4 regions of the Bacillus sp. SYZHCR11 genome follow, and region 3 is predicted to be linked to each of the others. Evidence: riboswitches for the same ligand, from Rfam matches in the RefSeq annotation. Region 3 holds a riboswitch; each other region holds the start of a gene.

Region 1 (4,557 bases), 260 kb from region 3:
TGGCTCTGGCACTCGTGGGTTCGATTCCCATCAATCGCCCCATATTATCATTGGGCTATAGCCAAGCGGTAAGGCAACGGACTTTGACTCCGTCATGCGTTGGTTCGAATCCAGCTAGCCCAGTTGCATTTTTTTGAAAACAACAGCATAAGATGTATTAAGTTCTTTTACATGTTGCGGAAGTAGTTCAGTGGTAGAACATCACCTTGCCAAGGTGGGGGTCGCGGGTTCGAATCCCGTCTTCCGCTCCAAATTACGGCGGCATAGCCAAGTGGTAAGGCAGAGGTCTGCAAAACCTTTATCCCCGGTTCGAATCCGGGTGTCGCCTTTCTATTGCCGGGGTGGTGGAATTGGCAGACACACAGGACTTAAAATCCTGCGGTAGGTGACTACCGTGCCGGTTCAAGTCCGGCCCTCGGCACCAATTTAACTTTGAGCGAATTATGTTAAATTGGTCATCAATTTTCTTATTATAAAACATATATGAGAGTGATTTGCATATTGCAGGTCGCTTTTTTTATATAATAAAAGAGTGAAGACTATCAATATAAGTTTCTTGCTTGTATCGTATATACTGCATTACCATTTGAAAAAACTTCACTAAAACCATTGACACTTTATAAAATGCATGTTATATTTATATACGTCGGTTGAACACGACGGATTACATGCCGGTGTGGCGGAATTGGCAGACGCGCACGACTCAAAATCGTGTTCCTTCTGGAGTGCCGGTTCGACCCCGGCCACCGGTATACAAAGGCTTCTACATATTGTAGAAGCCTTTTTTGTTGTATAAAAATATCTCCAAGGCTTGTGAAAACATGATACCTGCAGCAGGAGGAGCTGAAAAGGAAACACCGATTCGGCCGTGGAGTTAAATCATTCCGATCGGGATTAACACTGTTTCTCAGCTGGTGGGTCGGCCATTCAAAAGCGCGCATTATTGGCAGCGGTTATTGCAGTATTTGCTCTTTTTATGTTTCAGCGTTTTCATGCAGGCGAGCTTGTTACCCATTTTATTAAGGGCGGAAACGAATTGGTCAACGTTATTATTATGTTATCGCTGATTTGGGCCGTAACAGCAGTAGCTGAAAATCTGGGATTCTCGAAATATGTTACTTCTCATTTAACATCATGGAGCCCTCATATGTTTATTGCGCCGTCTCTTTTTATACTGGGGGTTGTTATCTCCTATTTTATCGGGTCATCCTGGGGGACTTGGGGCGCTCGGCGTAACGCTGGCGGTTCAGTTACATACCAGCTTATTATTAGCGAGCGGAACATTTGGTTTGCTTCTCCCCTCAGTGATAATACGGTGTTGGGGATCGATGTTGTGAAGTGTACCCGTTCGAAGCTTGTTCCGGCGATTAACGCCGCGGGGATCTCCGTTGTGTTATACGGTGCGTATTTTTCAGATAACAAATACTTTTTGAAGGCGTTATCCGAAATTGGGATAACGCCTTTTTAATGAGCTGTTATACTTGAGAAAAAAAGAAGTGATGACATTGAAGCAGATTATTGCAATGGGCGGCGGGGGGTTTTCCATGGAGCCGGATCATCTTGTGCTGGATCAGTATATTTTAGAGCAGTCGGCGCGGTCAAAGCCGAAAGTTTGTTTTTTGCCGACGGCAAGCGGAGATTCGGAGAAATATACCGGCAGGTTTTATCAGGCCTTTCAAAAGCTGCGGTGTGAGCCGGATCACTTGTCGCTGTTTAAACCGCCGGGTTCTGATCTCAGATCCTTTCTCATGAAGAAAGATATTATATATGTCGGCGGCGGAAATACGCGCAATATGCTTGTCTTATGGAAAGAGTGGGGGCTTGACCTTATTCTTCGTGAGGCTTGGGAAAACGGCATCATCTTAGCGGGTCTCAGCGCTGGAGCGATTTGCTGGTATGAAGAAGGGGGGACGGATTCAGCGGGGGATTTGCGAGAGTTAACAGCTTTAGGATTTTTGCCGGGCAGCTTTTGTCCGCACTATGACGGAGAATCGGAGCGCCGGCCGGTGTATCACCGTCTGATTTCTGAAAAGAAACTCAGGGAGGGCTATGCCGCTGATGACGGCGCTGCGCTTCATTATAAAGACGGTCAGCTGTTCCGGGCTGTCTCATCCCGGGAAACCGCAAAGGGTTATCGGGTTTTTAATACCGAAGAAGGCGTTCGGGAAACAGAGCTTATGACCATTCCGTTATCTGAATTTTGATAATATGCTTTTTTTTGTACACAACTTATGTTACGATGAGAGCGAAATCAATAGTTACTGGGGGTGCCCGTCTGAGCGGGCTGAGAGAGAAGCGGCGGCTTCTTAACCCTTTGGACCTGATCTGGTTCGTACCAGCGTGGGGAAGTAAAGGTTTTATTATTGTTGAGGAAAACAATAATAGTTTCTTTCTGACTGCAAAATCGGGTTCTTCTTTGAACCCGGTTTTTTTGTGCTGGTGCTGAGCTTGGTTCTGTTATTCAAATGATAAAGGAGAGATTTGTATGCAAAATCAATCAGTACAGCAAGCGAACATTTCCATTATGTCGAGTTTTTCCGGCAGTAAAAAGGTTTATGCAGAAGGTTCTTCGCCCGACATACGAGTGCCGATGCGGGAAATCAGCCTGAGTGCGACTACGGGGGCATTCGGGGAAGAGGAGAATGCGCCGGTCCGTGTTTATGATACGAGCGGACCGTATACAGACCCGGATGTACAGATTGATATTCATGAAGGTCTGGGGGCGCTCCGCACAAAGTGGATTACCGGGCGCGGAGATGTAGAAGAATATAACGGCCGGACCGTGAGACCTGAAGACAACGGCTATAAAAAAGAAGATCATGCTGCCGAATACCCCGGCCTGCAGCGGAAACCGCTTCGGGCCAAGCCGGGGAAAAATGTAACACAATTGCATTATGCGAGAAAAGGCATCATTACGCCGGAAATGGAGTTTATCGCAATTCGCGAGCATGTGTCTCCCGAATTTGTCAGAGACGAGGTAGCCAGCGGCCGGGCGATTATTCCTTCTAACGTCAACCACCCGGAAAGCGAGCCGATGATTATCGGCCGGAATTTTCATGTGAAAATTAATGCCAATATCGGCAACTCGGCTGTTACATCTTCTATCGAAGAAGAAGTCGAAAAAATGACGTGGGCGATTCGCTGGGGCGCCGATACGATGATGGATTTATCCACGGGAAAAGACATTCATACGACGCGTGAATGGATTATCCGCAACTGCCCCGTGCCTGTGGGGACGGTGCCGATTTATCAGGCGCTTGAAAAAGTTAATGGCATTGCCGAGGATTTAACGTGGGACATTTATCGTGACACATTGATTGAGCAGGCGGAGCAGGGCGTGGATTATTTCACCATTCATGCCGGCGTACTGCTTCGTTACGTCCCGTTAACGGCTAAACGCACGACGGGAATCGTATCCCGCGGCGGGGCGATTATGGCGCAATGGTGCCTGGCTCATCATCAGGAAAGCTTTCTGTACACGCATTTTGAAGAAATTTGTGAAATCATGAAGACCTATGATATCGCTTTTTCACTTGGTGACGGGCTTCGTCCGGGTTCGATTGCGGATGCCAATGATGAAGCGCAGTTTGCGGAATTGGAGACTCTCGGAGAATTGACGGAGATTGCGTGGAAGCACGATGTGCAAGTGATGATCGAAGGACCGGGTCATGTGCCGATGCATAAAATTAAAGAAAACATGGACAAGCAGCTGGAAATTTGTAAAGAGGCGCCTTTTTACACGCTCGGCCCATTAACAACGGATATCGCTCCTGGCTATGACCACATTACTTCAGCAATCGGCGCGGCGATGATCGGCTGGTACGGGACGGCGATGCTTTGCTATGTCACGCCGAAGGAGCATTTGGGGCTGCCGAATCGTGATGATGTAAGAGAAGGCGTCATTACGTACAAAATCGCGGCACATGCCGCAGACCTTGCTAAAGGGCATCCGGGTGCACAGATCCGTGACGATGCTCTGTCTAAGGCGCGGTTTGAATTCCGGTGGCGTGATCAATTTCATTTGTCGCTTGATCCTGAAAGAGCAATGGAATATCATGATGAAACGCTGCCGGCTGAAGGCGCAAAAACGGCTCACTTCTGTTCGATGTGCGGCCCGAAGTTCTGCAGCATGAGAATTTCTCAGGATATTCGTGATTATGCGAAGGAAAACGGACTTACTGAAGACGAGGCCGTCAATGAAGGGCTGAAAGAAAAAGCAAAAGAGTTTGCAGAGAAGGGAAGCCGCTTATATCAATAAAAGAAAAGATGAAGATGGAGTGTATCCATCTTCATCTTTTTTAGAAAAACGGTGAACGGCGAAGCGGCGGAATGCTCTGCTCGAAGCGGAATATATTTTCCGGATCATATTTCGTTTTGACTTGACGGAGGCGGTGAACATTTTCTCCGTAATACGTTTGCAGCCAGTTTCTGATTTCTCTATCAGGCCAATTCACATAATCTCCCATCGTTTCTCTTGATAGGGACGTTCTCAGTCCTTCGATCCAGCGGACATTTTGTCTTTCTTCTTCAGCAGATGTCCAAGTTGTAATATATTCT
Region 2 (4,557 bases), 390 kb from region 3:
GGAGGGAAAAACGTGTCAAGAAATAAAGTCGAAATTTGCGGGGTGGATACCTCCAAATTACCGGTGCTCAAGAATGAAGAGATGAGAAAGCTGTTTAGGCAATTGCAGGATGAGGGCGATGATTCAGCGAGGGAAAAGCTTGTAAACGGCAATCTGCGCCTTGTCTTAAGCGTCATTCAGAGGTTTAACAACAGAGGAGAGTATGTTGATGACTTATTTCAGGTCGGCTGCATCGGACTAATGAAATCCATTGATAATTTTGACCTAAGCCATAATGTTAAGTTTTCAACATACGCTGTACCGATGATCATCGGAGAAATCCGCAGATATTTGCGGGATAACAATCCGATCCGCGTCTCGAGGTCGCTTCGCGATATCGCATATAAAGCGCTTCAAGTAAGAGAGCGGTTAATCAGTGAGACAAGCAGGGAGCCGACAGCAGAGGAAATCGCCAAAGTTCTTGAAGTGCCCCATGAAGAAATTGTGTTTGCCCTTGACGCCATCCAGGATCCGGTTTCACTGTTTGAGCCGATTTATAATGACGGCGGCGATCCGATCTACGTGATGGACCAGATCAGCGATGAGCGCAACAAGGATACACAATGGATTGAGGAGCTCGCTCTGAAAGAAGGCATGAGAAGACTGAACGAACGGGAAAAAATGATTTTGCGAAAGCGCTTTTTCCAAGGGAAAACCCAAATGGAAGTCGCTGAAGAAATCGGGATATCCCAAGCTCAGGTCTCAAGGCTTGAAAAGGCAGCCATTAAACAAATGAATAAAAATATCCACCAATAACGGAAAAAGCCTTTAAACCTTGTTTAAAGGCTTTTTTCATGCGATGGTTTACGTTTGCAAAAAAGTGATGTATTCTAATGTGTAAAAGTTTTTAGAAAATTTAAATAAAGTAAACGGGGGAAACGGCAATGATTTTACAGCTGGACAGTGTGTCATTAAAAAGAAACGGGAAATGGATTTTGAAAGATATTAACTGGCGCGTCGAGAAAAACGAAAATTGGGTGCTGTACGGATTAAACGGAGCCGGAAAAACGGCTTTGCTGAATATGTTATGCTCTTATTACTTCCCCACTTCAGGAGAGATGCAGGTGCTCGGCCATCAGTTCGGCAAAACAGAGCTCGGTGACAGGCTCAGAAGGAAAATCGGCCTTGTTTCGGCAGGTCTTCAGCACAAATTATATGCCGCGGACTCCGCTTTTGAAATCGCCCTCAGCGGCGCGTACGCCTCAATCGGGCTGTACGAAACTCCGAGTGAGCAGGTAAGGGAAAAAGCGATCGGTCTTCTGAAGGATTTGGGCGCCATCAGTTACGCCGACAGGCGGTACGAAACATTATCACAAGGGGAAAGACAAAGAGCGCTGATTGCGCGGGCGCTTATGGCTGATCCCAAACTGCTGATTTTGGACGAGCCCGTGACGGGTCTTGATTTTATGGCAAGGGAGCAGCTGCTGGACACGATTACGTCGATCGCCGAAAAAGAAAATGCGCCGTCCATCCTTTATGTCACCCATCACGCTGAAGAAATTCTGCCGGTATTTGATCAGGCGCTGCTTTTAAAACAAGGCGAGGTGTTCGCCTCCGGGGAAATCAGGGATATGCTTTCTGACGAGCGGCTTACAGCGTTTTTCGATACGCCTGTCAATGTCTTATGGAACAATGGCCGCCCGTTTTTAACACGTGCAAAAGAGGCATCATCCGTAAAATAACATCAATTCACCCTGGGGGTGCTGCCATGCGGCTGAGAGAGACGTTGTCTCAACCCTTAACGGACCTGATCCGGATCATGCCGGCGGAGGGAAGCGGTGAAAAAAGCGGAGGAAGATCCGTTTTTTACCCGTTTTATTTTAATGAAACGGGTTTTTTGATACAGCCAAAGGGGAGATTTCCAATGCATCAGATTGATATGCTGTTACACCAGGCGGAGAAACGGCGGGGCGATTTAATACAAATAGCTGAAAGGTTGATCGCCTTTCCGACACCGGCTCCGCCTGCAAGAAATACGGCAGAAGCCCAAAAGTGGGTGGCCGGCTTTTTAAAAGAAACGGGCTGCTCGGTCGATATGTGGGATGTGTATCCGGAAGATCCGAATGTAGTCGGTGTTTTAAAAGGGACAGATTCAAGCAGGCATCAAAGCCTGATTTTAAACGGACACATTGATGTGGCAGAAGCCGGGGGCGAAGACTGGAACTCTGACCCGTTTCAGCCGCTCGTAAAAGACGGCATGCTGATCGGAAGGGGCGCCGTTGATATGAAAGGAGGTTTGGCGTGTGTTCTTTTCTCTCTGAAGCTGATCCATGATGCCGGCATTAAGCTTCCGGGCGACCTCATTGTACAGTCTGTAATCGGAGAAGAAGTCGGCGAGGCGGGGACGCTGGAATGCTGCAAACGCGGCTATCACGCGGATTTTGCGGTTGTCGCGGATACGAGCAGCCTGCATATTCAAGGGCAGGGCGGTGTCATCACCGGCTGGATAGAATTGAAAAGCAAACAAACATTTCATGACGGCATGAGGCGCAATATGATTCATGCGGGCGGAGGCACATTCGGAGCGAGCGCCATCGAAAAAATGGCGAAAATCATCACTGCCTTGGGAGAGCTGGAGCGCCACTGGGCGGTAACGAAAAGCTATCCCGGCATTGCGCCCGGCACCAATACGATCAACCCCGCCGTCATTGAAGGCGGAAGACACGCAGCGTTTGTCGCCGATGAATGCCGGTTATGGATCACCGTCCACTTTTATCCGAACGAAACGCACGAACAAGCAGCCGCAGAAATCGAAGACTATATTAATCGTGTCGCTGACAGTGATCTGTGGCTCAAAGAAAACAGGCCGGTGTTCAAATGGGGCGGATCTTCGATGATTGAAGACAGAGGAGAGGTGTTCCCGGCGCTGGAAATCGATCCGGATCATCCGGCAGTTTCTGTCTTGGCTGCATCACACTCTGCCGTCAAAAAACAGGAGCCCGTCATTGATGTTTCCCAAACCGTAACAGACGGAGGATGGCTTTATCAGGCCGGGATTCCGAGCGTCATATACGGCCCCGGCGATTTAAAAAACGCCCACTCCGTAAACGAGGAAGTGTCCGTTGATGAGCTTATGGACTATACGAAAATCATGCTGAGATTTATTCTCGGCTGGTGCAGCCGCAAAAAAGATTGCCCGATGTGACAAGGTTCAGCCCGGCCGTTCATATAATAGGAAAAAGAACGGGCAAAGGGCGTGATACGGATGATCAGCATATCTGAATTTCAAATAAAAGATGTGGTAAACGTGTCGAACGGAAAAAAACTCGGAAGCATCGGGGATATTGATATTAACGTGACAACGGGAAAAATTCAGGCGATTATTTTAGGCGGCAGCGGAAAAGTTCTCGGTTTTTTCGGAAAAGAAGAGGAAATGATCATTCCTTGGCGAAATATAGTTAAAATTGGGGAAGATGTCATCTTAGTGCGTGTAAATGAACCAAAGGGGGGAGCGTAATCCTCCCTTTACTTGTAAAAAGCCGGAAATCTCAATGTTTCCGGCACATTTATTTATCTCATTTTTCAATCAGCCGCTAAACGTATGCTTAAAATTGTGTTAAAATGAGTGGGAAATTACGCTTTTTTAATGTTTGTCGAAAGGTTGGATCTCCATGAATACATATCACCCGTTTAGTCTTACCACCCCCTCGGCACTCATGATAGAAGACTGGAACTGTGTGAATCAGCTTAACACAAAGGTCATCGCCGGATTCACAACGAAAAACGGCGGTGTCAGCAATCCTCCGTATGAGTCATTAAATACCGGATTGCACGTCCGGGACGAAGCTCATGATGTTGTGACAAACCGTGGAGTCATAGCGTCCTTATGCGGTACTGATCTGGATTCCTGGGTGTTCGCCGACCAGACACATGAAAACCGCGTCCGGCGCGTGACAGCCGGGGATAAAGGAAAAGGAGCGAGAGACTATTCTTCCGCATTCCGCGGGACGGACGGGCTCTACACGAAAGATGCGAATCTTTTTTTGGCCCTTTGTTTTGCGGACTGTGTGCCCTTGTATTTTTATGACCCGGTGAAATCCATTATCGGCGCTGCCCATGCCGGATGGAAGGGGACGGTCAAACAAATCGGACGCATCATGACGGAACGCTGGGTAAACGAAGAAGGCTCCCGTTTAACAGATATTCAGGCTGTCATCGGTCCGTCCATCAGCGCGGGAAGTTATACAGTCGACGACCGCGTCATCAATGAAGTGCGGGCGCTGCCCTTTACGGCTGAATCCGCCATATGCGAAACGGAAAAAGGCCAGTATCAACTTGATTTAAAAGAGGTCAACCGTCTTCTTCTGATACATTGCGGCATTCCGGAAGAAAACATTTCAGTCAGCGGATTATGCACCGAACGAGAGCGTGAACTATTCTTTTCACACCGCCGCGACAAAGGGAAAACGGGACGCATGATGTCCTTTATCGGAATGAAGGAGGCATAAGATCTTGCGTGTTGCTGATCAATTACGACATATAAACGAAAGAATAAACGAAGCATGTAACAGATCGGGC
Region 3 (4,557 bases):
ATCGGATAAATTGTCCGGAGACTTCCGTTCTGTCGGCAGGAGACAGCTTTTTCAGTTCGGCTGCCGTCGTTTCCAGTCCGTGCATCACTTTTACGGGGTTTCCTTTTAAGTAACGATACAGTTTGTTGCAATGATTTCCCGGGACATAACGGACGGTTCCTTTTTCATATGCTTTTGCCACAAAACGCATCACTTCTACGGATTTTGGGCCTCTGTCCGTTAAATCCCCCGCAAAGACAAGCGTTCTGCCTTCAGAATGGACGGGCGTTCCGTCTTTCACTTCATATCCGAGCTTTTGCATTAAGGCGATCATTTCGTCATAACATCCGTGTATATCGCTGATGATGTCATAAGCCATTCGTTTCAGCCTCCTTATTAACGGTTTTTTATTTATTATGGGGCTAATTCCTATACCTAATTACGCTGTTTTGGTACAAATTAAAAAAAGAATTGAAGAAATAAAGCCTTATCACTTTTTTTTCGCGTTCAGCCTTGTTAGAATATGCGTTATGTTTTTAAAAAAAGTAAGGTTTCGTCCGCTTAAAGCGGGCTTTTATAACCCTTGTTTTAAGGAGGTATTTACAAATGGAACACACATCAGTCGCATCTTTAGTCGTCGTTCTGATCGTCGCTTTTTTGACGCCGCTCCTTTTACATCGGTTTAAGCTCAGCATCCCCGTCGTCGTCGCGGAGATCATCATGGGGCTTATTATCGGAAAAAGCGGCCTGAATCTTGTCGTTCAGGGAGACACGTGGCTGGAGACGCTGTCTGTTCTCGGCTTTATCTTTTTAATGTTTTTAAGCGGCTTGGAAATTGATTTTTCTTCATTTGAGAAAGGGAAGAAAAAACAATTCCTTCCGAACGGCAAGGAAGCGCCCAACACGTTTTCTGCCGCGCTGATTATCTTTTTCGGCATCTTTATTTTATCATTGCTGCTGTCCTATGCCTTTGTATTAGCCGGTTTTATTCAAAACGCATTTTTAATGACGCTTATTATTTCAACAATATCACTCGGTGTGGTGGTTCCGACTTTAAAGGAAGAACGGATCATGAACTCCAATATCGGCCAGATCATCCTGCTTGTCGCCGTTATCGCAGACTTGGCTACAATGATTCTGCTCGCTTTCTTCTCTTCTCTTTACGGAGAAGACAGCGGAAATATGTGGCTTCTGTTGATTCTCTTTGCAGCGGGGGTCGTGCTGTATTTCTTCGGCAGGATCTTTAAACACCGTTCATTTGTGCAGTCGATGTCTAAAGGCACTGTGCAGATCGGCACGAGAGCCATTTTCACACTGATTATCGTGCTTGTCGCTTTATCGGAATCTCTCGGGGCGGAAAATATTCTCGGCGCGTTTTTGGCAGGCGTTCTGGTATCGCTTCTGTCTCCGAATAAAGAAATGGTGGAACAGCTGGATTCCTTCGGCTACGGGTTTTTAATTCCGATCTTTTTCGTCATGGTCGGGGTGAAATTGGATATTTGGACGCTTTTCCAAGATCCGAAAACATTAACGATGATTCCGCTGCTTCTGCTTGCGCTGTTTATCAGCAAAATGTTCCCGGTGTTTTATTTAAAGAAATGGTACGACAAAAGAACCGTGTTTGCTTCGGGCTTTTTGCTGACGTCGACGCTGTCGCTTGTTATCGCGGCGGCTACGATCGGAGAAAGGCTCCACATTATCAGCGCCAATATGTCCGGCGCGCTGACTTTAGTTGCGGTTATTGCCAGCATCATCACGCCGATCGGCTTTAAGAAATTATTCAAACGGCATAGCGCGCCGCAGGAAAAAAAGCGCATTACATTTATCGGCGCCAACCAAATGACGCTCCCGGTTACGCTGGAATTGCCTGAGGAGGAATATGAAGTACGGGTCGTCCATGTGTATCAGGAAAATGCCGGGGAAACGCTTGCGGAATCCGTTTTTTCGGTTGACACGATTTCTGATTACGAGCCCGGCACGCTTGAGTCGCACGGTATTTTCAAAACGGATATTCTTGTCGTGGCGACGGGAAATGAAGATGTGAACGCTGAAATCGCCTTACTGGCGAAAGAGAAAGGGACTGAGCGTATCATCGCAAGCGTCGGCTCGGTTGAGCATGAAACAAAACTGAAAGAAGAGGGCATCAGTATTTTTTCTATCCTTCTGTCTACAAAAACGCTGCTGCGCGCGTTAATTGAGGCGCCGGGCGTGATGAGCCTCCTGACGAATGAGGAGTCTTCGTTATATCAGATCAATCTGGAAAACCCGGCGTATAACGGCATCATTCTGCGGGAATTTCCGCTGATGGGCGATGTGATTTTCGTCCGGATTTTCAGAGGTGTGGACAGCATCGTTCCGCACGGAGACACACGGCTGAAAACAGGAGACCGTCTCATCGTCACAGGCTCGCGCAACTACGTGTCAGAACTGAGAAAAATCCTTGAAGCTTGACCAAATTGCAATTCGTGATAATATAGAAGGCATAACAAATAAATCATTAATCGTATGACCACTAGGGGTGTCCTTCATAAGGGCTGAGATAAAAGTGAGACTTTTAGACCCTCATAACTTGAACAGGTTCAGACCTGCGTAGGGAAGTGGAGCGGTATTTTTTTGGGGTTCCTTTTATCCATTTAAATTCCAAACCACTTTTCCGATGCGGGAAAGTGGTTTTTTTATTTTATCAGGGGGGAAGACATGATGACATTTTCTGAAGAATGCAGACAGGCGGCTGCCGAATGGTGGGACGGAAGTTTTGTTCATCCGTTTGTAACGGGAATCGGTGACGGAAGCCTGCCGATAGACCGTTTCAGCTATTACGTGCTGCAAGATTCCTACTATTTGACGCATTTTGCAAAAGTTCAGGCGTTCGGCGCCGCATATGCCGAAGACTTGTTTACGACGGGCAGGATGGCGGGCCACGCTCAAGGGACATATGAAGCGGAAATGGCGCTGCACCGCGAGTTTACGGAGCTTTTAGGAATTACGGAAGAAGAGCGTGCAGCATTTAAACCGGCACCGACCGCCTATTCTTATACGTCTCATATGTACAGATCGGTGATGAGCGGCAATTTTGGAGAAATATTAGCTGCGCTTCTGCCTTGTTATTGGCTTTATTATGAAGTCGGCGAACACCTAAAAGAGTGCAAACCGGAGCATCCGATTTATGAAAAATGGATCGGTACATACGGCGGAGACTGGTTCAGACAGCAGGTCGAAGAACAGATCAGCCGTTTTGACGAGATTGCTGAAAACAGCACAGAGGAAATCCGCGCGAAAATGAAAGAGAATTTTGTGATTTCAAGCTATTATGAATATCAATTTTGGGGAATGGCTTATCAAAAAGAAGGCTGGTCCGAGAAGGACGGAAAAGAGGTGGAATCCTTTGGAGCTGCACGCGGTAACTGATAATCGCAAACCCGTTGCCGAGCTGGCCGAGGATATTCTATCGATTCAGCGCGAAGTGAGCTTTATCCATATCCGTGAGCGGGATAAAACAGCGGGAGAGATCATGCAGCTTTTGTCCCTTTTGAAAAAGGGCGGTGCGGATAAGGACAAATTGATCATCAATGACAGGGCGGATATCGCGCTTTTTGCCAACATACACCGTGTTCAGCTTCCGTCCCGCAGCTTTTCCGTAAAGCAGGTGCGAAGCAGATTTCCCCATCTTCATATCGGACGTTCGGTTCATTCGCTGGAAGAAGCCATCCAAGCTGAAAAGGAAGATGCGGATTATGTGGTGTTCGGCCATATATTTGAAACCGAATGTAAACAAGGACTTGAAGCAAGAGGCATCAGCCTGCTTTCAGAGATCAAACGCACGCTTTCCATCCCCGTTATCGCAATCGGCGGAATGACACTGCAGACGATCGGACACACAAAGCAGGCGAAGCCGGACGGAATTGCCGTCATGTCAGGCATTTTCTCAGCTGAAAATCCCGAGGAGGCGGCAAAACGGTATGCACGCGCGGTAAGGGAGGCCGATTATGAAGAAGCACTATGATACGGCGGTGATCGGCGGCGGAATTATCGGGTGCGCCATTTCTTATGAGCTGGCGAAGACGCAGCAGAACGTTGTCTTGTTTGAAGCTGGAGAAGTCGGCCGAAAAACGACAAGCGCTGCCGTGGGAATGCTGGGCGCTCATGCGGAATGTGAAAACCGGGATGCGTTTTTTAATTTTGCCATGCACAGTCAAAGGCTGTATGAAGCGGCGGGGCAAGAGCTTGAGGAAGCTAGCGGCATTGACATCAGGCGCCATAACGGCGGAATGCTTAAACTGGCGTATACCGAAGAAGATATCGCCCGTTTACGGAAGATGGATGATCTGCCTTCCGTCACTTGGCTTTCAGCGGAAGATGCCCTTGAAAAAGAGCCTTACGCTTCAAAAGACATTCTCGGCGCAAGTCTTATAAAAGACGATGTCCATGTCGAACCGTACTATGTTTGCAAAGCGTATGCAAAAGGAGCGCGGCGCTATGGCGCTGACATATGTGAGCACACACAAGTCACCTCCGTAAAACGGGTGAACGGAGAATATTGCATCACAACGTCCGGCGGGGATGTTTATGCTGACAAAG
Region 4 (4,557 bases), 140 kb from region 3:
CATTGTGCATAAGCATCGTCGCGACGCTGAGCCTGCGTTTTTGTCCTTGGCTTAAAGAAAACGGATGCTGTGAGGCATGGCGTCTCATGCCGAATCGGGTTAACAGCTGAAGAGCTTTCTCCTTTGCGGCTCTGTTGCTTTCAAAACCGAACATCAGCTCTTGAATGACGGAATCTGTGACAAACTGGTGTTCAGGATTCTGGAAAACATATCCGATCTGTCGCCGCAGCTCTTTTTCAGAATAGGAATCAATCGGTCTGCCGTCTATTTTGATGTCTCCGCCCAGCGGACGGATGAGCTTGGCCGCGGCAGAAAGGAGCGTGGATTTTCCTGTTCCGTTAGGGCCGGCAATCGCGGTGATTGATCCTTTTTTTACGGAAAAGCTCACATCCTGAAAAATGACGTCTGCTCCTCTTGAGAATGACAGCTCGTGAACGCTCAGCGCGTCTTCTGCCGAAAGCGCGGCGGGCCGGGGTTCGGGCAGAGATGGCACAGGTTCGTGAAACAGATTTTCTTTACACAATGTAAAAGGAATGCTGACGTGCTCCTGCAATGAGATCACACGCGGAATCGGAATGCCGAGCTGCATCAGCTCTTCAATCTTTGTTTCAAAGATAACATCCGTCTCTCCGTCCATCACCTTCTGACCTGTTTCGTCAAGGACAATCGTCCTGTCCATCCACGGCGCCCAGTGATCAAGCTGATGTTCGATAACGAGAAGGCCGAAGCCTTTTTTTGCTTGAAGATCTTTGATCAGCCGCACTAATTCACGTGCCGAATATGGATCAAGCTGTGCCGTCGGTTCGTCCAAAATAATGAGTTCCGGTTCCATCGCAATGATACAGGCAAGCGCCACTTTTTGTTTTGAACCGCCTGACAGCGAAGCGATCGTTCGCGTTTTCAGATGAGTGATCTCTAATTTTTCTAAAACGTCATCGATGATTGCGTCCATATCTTCTTTTGTATATTGCAAATTTTCCAGGCCGAAGGCGATTTCATCTTCAACCGTCAGCATGCAAAACTGCTGGTCCGGATCTTGAAACACGACGCCGATGGATCTGGCGGCGGGTTCTGTCAGGTGTGAAAGAGGTGTTCCGTATAAAGAAACGGTTCCCGATTGAACCCCATCGCATGCTTCCGGGTACAGACCGTTTAAACAGAGAGCGAGCGAGCTTTTGCCGCATCCGCTCGGCCCGAGCAATAAAGCCCGCTCTCCTTTGCGGAGCTGAAAGGACACGTTTTGAAAAATCGGCTTTTCATCCTGATCATAAGAAAAGGTAAGACGGCCGGCGGATAGAAGGGGTTCAGATGCCTGCATCTTGGTTCACCTGTTTCTTTTTCTTCTTGAATTGTTTTCCGAGCGCCATGCCGTTCAGCACTCCTGTGTAAGCCAGCGCATCACTGATTGCTTTGCCGAGAAGGCCGGCAAGAAGCGCACCTGAGACCAGACGGATGAGAAGCATGACGGCTAATAAACCCGGATTCAAAACAGAGTATCCGGAAACGAACAAGTCATAAATGAAGCTTGTCACAGAAGACCCCATACCGGATAAAAGAAGCACGGGCAGGGTATACACCCGCCAGCGTGTCGCTAAAAAGACCGCTTCCGCACCGATTCCCTGTGCGATCCCGATCAGAATCACCATCGGTCCTGACGGATTTCCGAGTAAGCACTCCACAAACGCGGCGATGATTTCAGAAACGAGAGCCGCTCCCGGTTTTTGAATAATGTACGCGGCAATCACCGAGACGATAAACCAGATACCGTAAATCGGTTCGTAGCTCATCCGGCCGAAAAATCCTGCCGCTATATTACTTGCATGAGTTGATACTAAATAAATGACAGCAAATACAACACTGATGACGGACATGACGACAATTTCTCTCATTTTCCAATTTTTCATTGTGATCTCCTGCTTTCTTATCGATAGTCGTATGTATGAAAGAGTTGATTTTACGAAAGACGATTGATCGTAAGTTTCATATTGCGGTGTCCTCCCCCGTTTTTTAATGAAAAATAAAAAACTGCATATCCGAGGGAATATGCAGCAGCAGAACGAAAACGCATGGGGAAAAAACCTGCGCTCCGGTCAATCTGCACTTCCCCACGCTGGTATTATCCAGATCGGGTTATAAGGGATCAAAACACGCCTGCCGCATGTTTTATCTCAGCCGATAACAGCACCCCTAGTGCGTTTCCTATACAGTTTTTTATGATGACATCATCATAGTTGATCATGTCTGATTTGTAAACAGCCTTTCTCCGAACAGAGTTTGGAATCGGACCGGAAGATCATTCATAAAGATAAGAAGAGCCCTTTTGATCAAAAGGAAACGGAGGACATCTATGTTTGTTCATACAGTGCAGTCTGGCGACTCGTTATTTTCCATCAGCAGAAAGTACGGATACCCTGTTGACAGCATCAGAAGCGTCAACGGGCTTGAGGAAACGAATATCGTTCCGGGGCAGGCGCTTTTAATCCCTCTTAATGAATATACGGTTCAGCCGAATGATACGTATGCCGTTATCGCAGGTAAGGCTTATGTGCCGCAGATGCAGCTGATGCAGGCAAACCCGGATATTCCGCCGAACCGGCTGCGGACGGGTATGAAAGTGAAGATCCCTGATATCTCTAACTATCTTGCGGGAACCCTGCAATTTTATGTCATTCGGACGCCTGAAGCGGATAGAGAGCTGATTAATGATTTTGCGCCGTATTCTTCGGCGATTTCTTTGTTTGAATATCATTTCGGCCCGAATGGAGATATCATAAACGATTTAAACGACAGAACCGCAATAGAAACCACATGGCAGAACAGAGTGCGCCCGCTTGCCGTCATTACGAATCTGACAGAAGGGGGATTCAGTCCGGAATTAGCCCATCAAGTGCTGCAGAATCCGGCGGCAAGAACGAATCTCGTCAACAATATCGTCTCCTTAACGGTAAGAAAGGGATACGGCGGTGTAAATATCGATTTTGAACGGGTCAGAGAAGCTGACAGGGATCTCTTCACAGGATTTCTCCGGCAGTTAAAAACCCGGCTTTCAGAGCATCAGCTCGCGTTAACGATATCGGTTCCGGCGAAAACAAGTGATGCAGTGCCGTGGCTGAGGGGATATGATTACGGCGGAATCGGAGCCGTCGTCGATTATATGTTCATTATGGCGTACGACTGGCACCACGCCGGCAGTGAGCCGGGACCCGTGGCGCCTTTAACAGAGGTCAGGCAAACGATCAATTTTGCCATCAGCAGGGTGCCGAGAAGAAAAGTGATTCTCGGTGTTCCGCTGTACGGGTATGATTGGGTGATTCCGTACCGTCCCGGAACGATCGGATCTGCCATCTCCAATCAGCGCGCCATGGAAACGGCGATGAAGCATCAATCAATGATCCGTTATTCCCAGCAGGAGCGTTCCCCGTACTTCCGGTATACTGATGAAAATGGAAGAACGCATGAAGTGTGGTTTGAGGATGTGCGGAGCATGAGTGAAAAAATGGTTCTCGTTCGGGAGTTCGGACTGCAGGCGATCGGCGCGTGGCAATTAACGCTCGGTTTCAAACCGGGCCCGTGGCTGCTTAGGAACTTTTTTACGATCCGAAAAATATAGCTGCATGTCCCTCTCCGTAAGTGATTTTTTCTTTCCTATGATAACGGAGCTTCTTTTGGACAATCTAAAATTGAGAAGGAGGTCTGTCATATGAAGAAAAGGGAAGAGCAGTATATCAACGAGGCTGAGTATGTACCGCACCCGACAAAAGAAGGGGAATACGCGCTCATGCTGCATGAATCCTATCATTTCCTTTCAGAAGAGGATGAAAGCGATTTGCCGGAATAAAGGCTTTATGCCTTTATTCCGTTTATTTTATAGGCATGTGCTGAAATCACAAATTTAAGGTTGACACATTCCTTTTTTTTCTGTAATCTCAGTGTGTCAATTCAAATAAGAACTTCGTTAGGTGAGGCTCCTGTATGGAGATACGCTGCTGCCCAAAAATGTCCAAAGACGCCAATGGGTCAACAGGAATCATCGACATAAGGTGATTCTTAACGCAGCTGGATGGCTGTCCTATGCCATACAGTGCTAAAGCTCTACGATTGGAGGCCCCGCACGTTTATTTGCCGTGCTTGTTTTCGCCTTCATATCGGAAGGTTTTTTTTATGCCTCAAAACGTACACGACTGAGCATGATAAGGAGGTGCGGAGTATGGATTCTCCCCATTCGAGTATGTCAGAAGAAGTACCCATATACAGCCAGATAACCAGTGACGACATGATGAGGAGACAAACCGCCGCACTTCCCTTGACGGACGGCGCGTCTCCGTAAAGGAGGTACGAGTCCCGATGGTCCAAAACATGACCTATGACGAACTCATATTACGCATTATCATTTTATTGCGGGACGGAAAAATAAAAGAATTCCGAAACATGATAGATGAGCTTCAGCCCTATGACATGGCATTTTTATTTAAAGAAATGCCGGAAAAGCACAGGGCCCGCTATCTGTCATATATGACGGTTGATGACATCACCGACATGATCGGAGAGCTGGAGCGG

The links. Region 3 has a riboswitch for thiamine pyrophosphate ahead of tenA (thiaminase II). Riboswitches for the same ligand answer to the same signal wherever they lie in the genome.
Region 1: it holds a riboswitch for thiamine pyrophosphate, as region 3 does, so the genes downstream of both, thiC (phosphomethylpyrimidine synthase ThiC) here and tenA (thiaminase II) in region 3, are expected to answer to the same signal.
Region 2: it holds a riboswitch for thiamine pyrophosphate, as region 3 does, so the genes downstream of both, AC2CGA_RS03335 (acetylornithine deacetylase) here and tenA (thiaminase II) in region 3, are expected to answer to the same signal.
Region 4: it holds a riboswitch for thiamine pyrophosphate, as region 3 does, so the genes downstream of both, AC2CGA_RS04360 (ECF transporter S component) here and tenA (thiaminase II) in region 3, are expected to answer to the same signal.

What each region holds. Positions count from the first base shown of each region.
Region 1 covers NZ_JBXUND010000001.1:1,410,976-1,415,532, reverse strand. The annotation lists tRNA gene AC2CGA_RS06580 (tRNA-His) at 1-42, shown strand, start outside; tRNA gene AC2CGA_RS06575 (tRNA-Gln) at 52-123, shown strand; tRNA gene AC2CGA_RS06570 (tRNA-Gly) at 177-251, shown strand; tRNA gene AC2CGA_RS06565 (tRNA-Cys) at 258-328, shown strand; tRNA gene AC2CGA_RS06560 (tRNA-Leu) at 336-424, shown strand; tRNA gene AC2CGA_RS06555 (tRNA-Leu) at 671-752, shown strand; gene AC2CGA_RS06550 (Na+/H+ antiporter NhaC family protein) at 944-1,468, shown strand; gene AC2CGA_RS06545 (Type 1 glutamine amidotransferase-like domain-containing protein) at 1,506-2,204, shown strand; TPP riboswitch at 2,254-2,364, shown strand; gene thiC (phosphomethylpyrimidine synthase ThiC) at 2,486-4,258, shown strand; gene AC2CGA_RS06535 (FAD-binding oxidoreductase) at 4,299-4,557, opposite strand, start outside.
Region 2 covers NZ_JBXUND010000001.1:760,044-764,600, reverse strand. The annotation lists gene sigG (RNA polymerase sporulation sigma factor SigG) at 13-795, shown strand; gene AC2CGA_RS03340 (ABC transporter ATP-binding protein) at 924-1,721, shown strand; TPP riboswitch at 1,726-1,830, shown strand; gene AC2CGA_RS03335 (acetylornithine deacetylase) at 1,904-3,184, shown strand; gene AC2CGA_RS03330 (YlmC/YmxH family sporulation protein) at 3,245-3,496, shown strand; gene pgeF (peptidoglycan editing factor PgeF) at 3,651-4,487, shown strand; gene AC2CGA_RS03320 (YggS family pyridoxal phosphate-dependent enzyme) at 4,492-4,557, shown strand, end outside.
Region 3 covers NZ_JBXUND010000001.1:1,149,208-1,153,764, reverse strand. The annotation lists gene prpE (bis(5'-nucleosyl)-tetraphosphatase PrpE) at 1-358, opposite strand, end outside; gene AC2CGA_RS05190 (monovalent cation:proton antiporter family protein) at 586-2,430, shown strand; TPP riboswitch at 2,484-2,592, shown strand; gene tenA (thiaminase II) at 2,680-3,387, shown strand; gene tenI (thiazole tautomerase TenI) at 3,365-3,982, shown strand; gene thiO (glycine oxidase ThiO) at 3,966-4,557, shown strand, end outside.
Region 4 covers NZ_JBXUND010000001.1:1,004,674-1,009,230, reverse strand. The annotation lists gene AC2CGA_RS04365 (ABC transporter ATP-binding protein) at 1-1,318, opposite strand, end outside; gene AC2CGA_RS04360 (ECF transporter S component) at 1,305-1,904, opposite strand; TPP riboswitch at 2,086-2,199, opposite strand; gene AC2CGA_RS04355 (glycoside hydrolase family 18 protein) at 2,348-3,610, shown strand; gene AC2CGA_RS04350 (transcriptional regulator SplA domain-containing protein) at 3,701-3,838, shown strand; M-box (ykoK) riboswitch at 3,945-4,110, shown strand; gene mgtE (magnesium transporter) at 4,345-4,557, shown strand, end outside.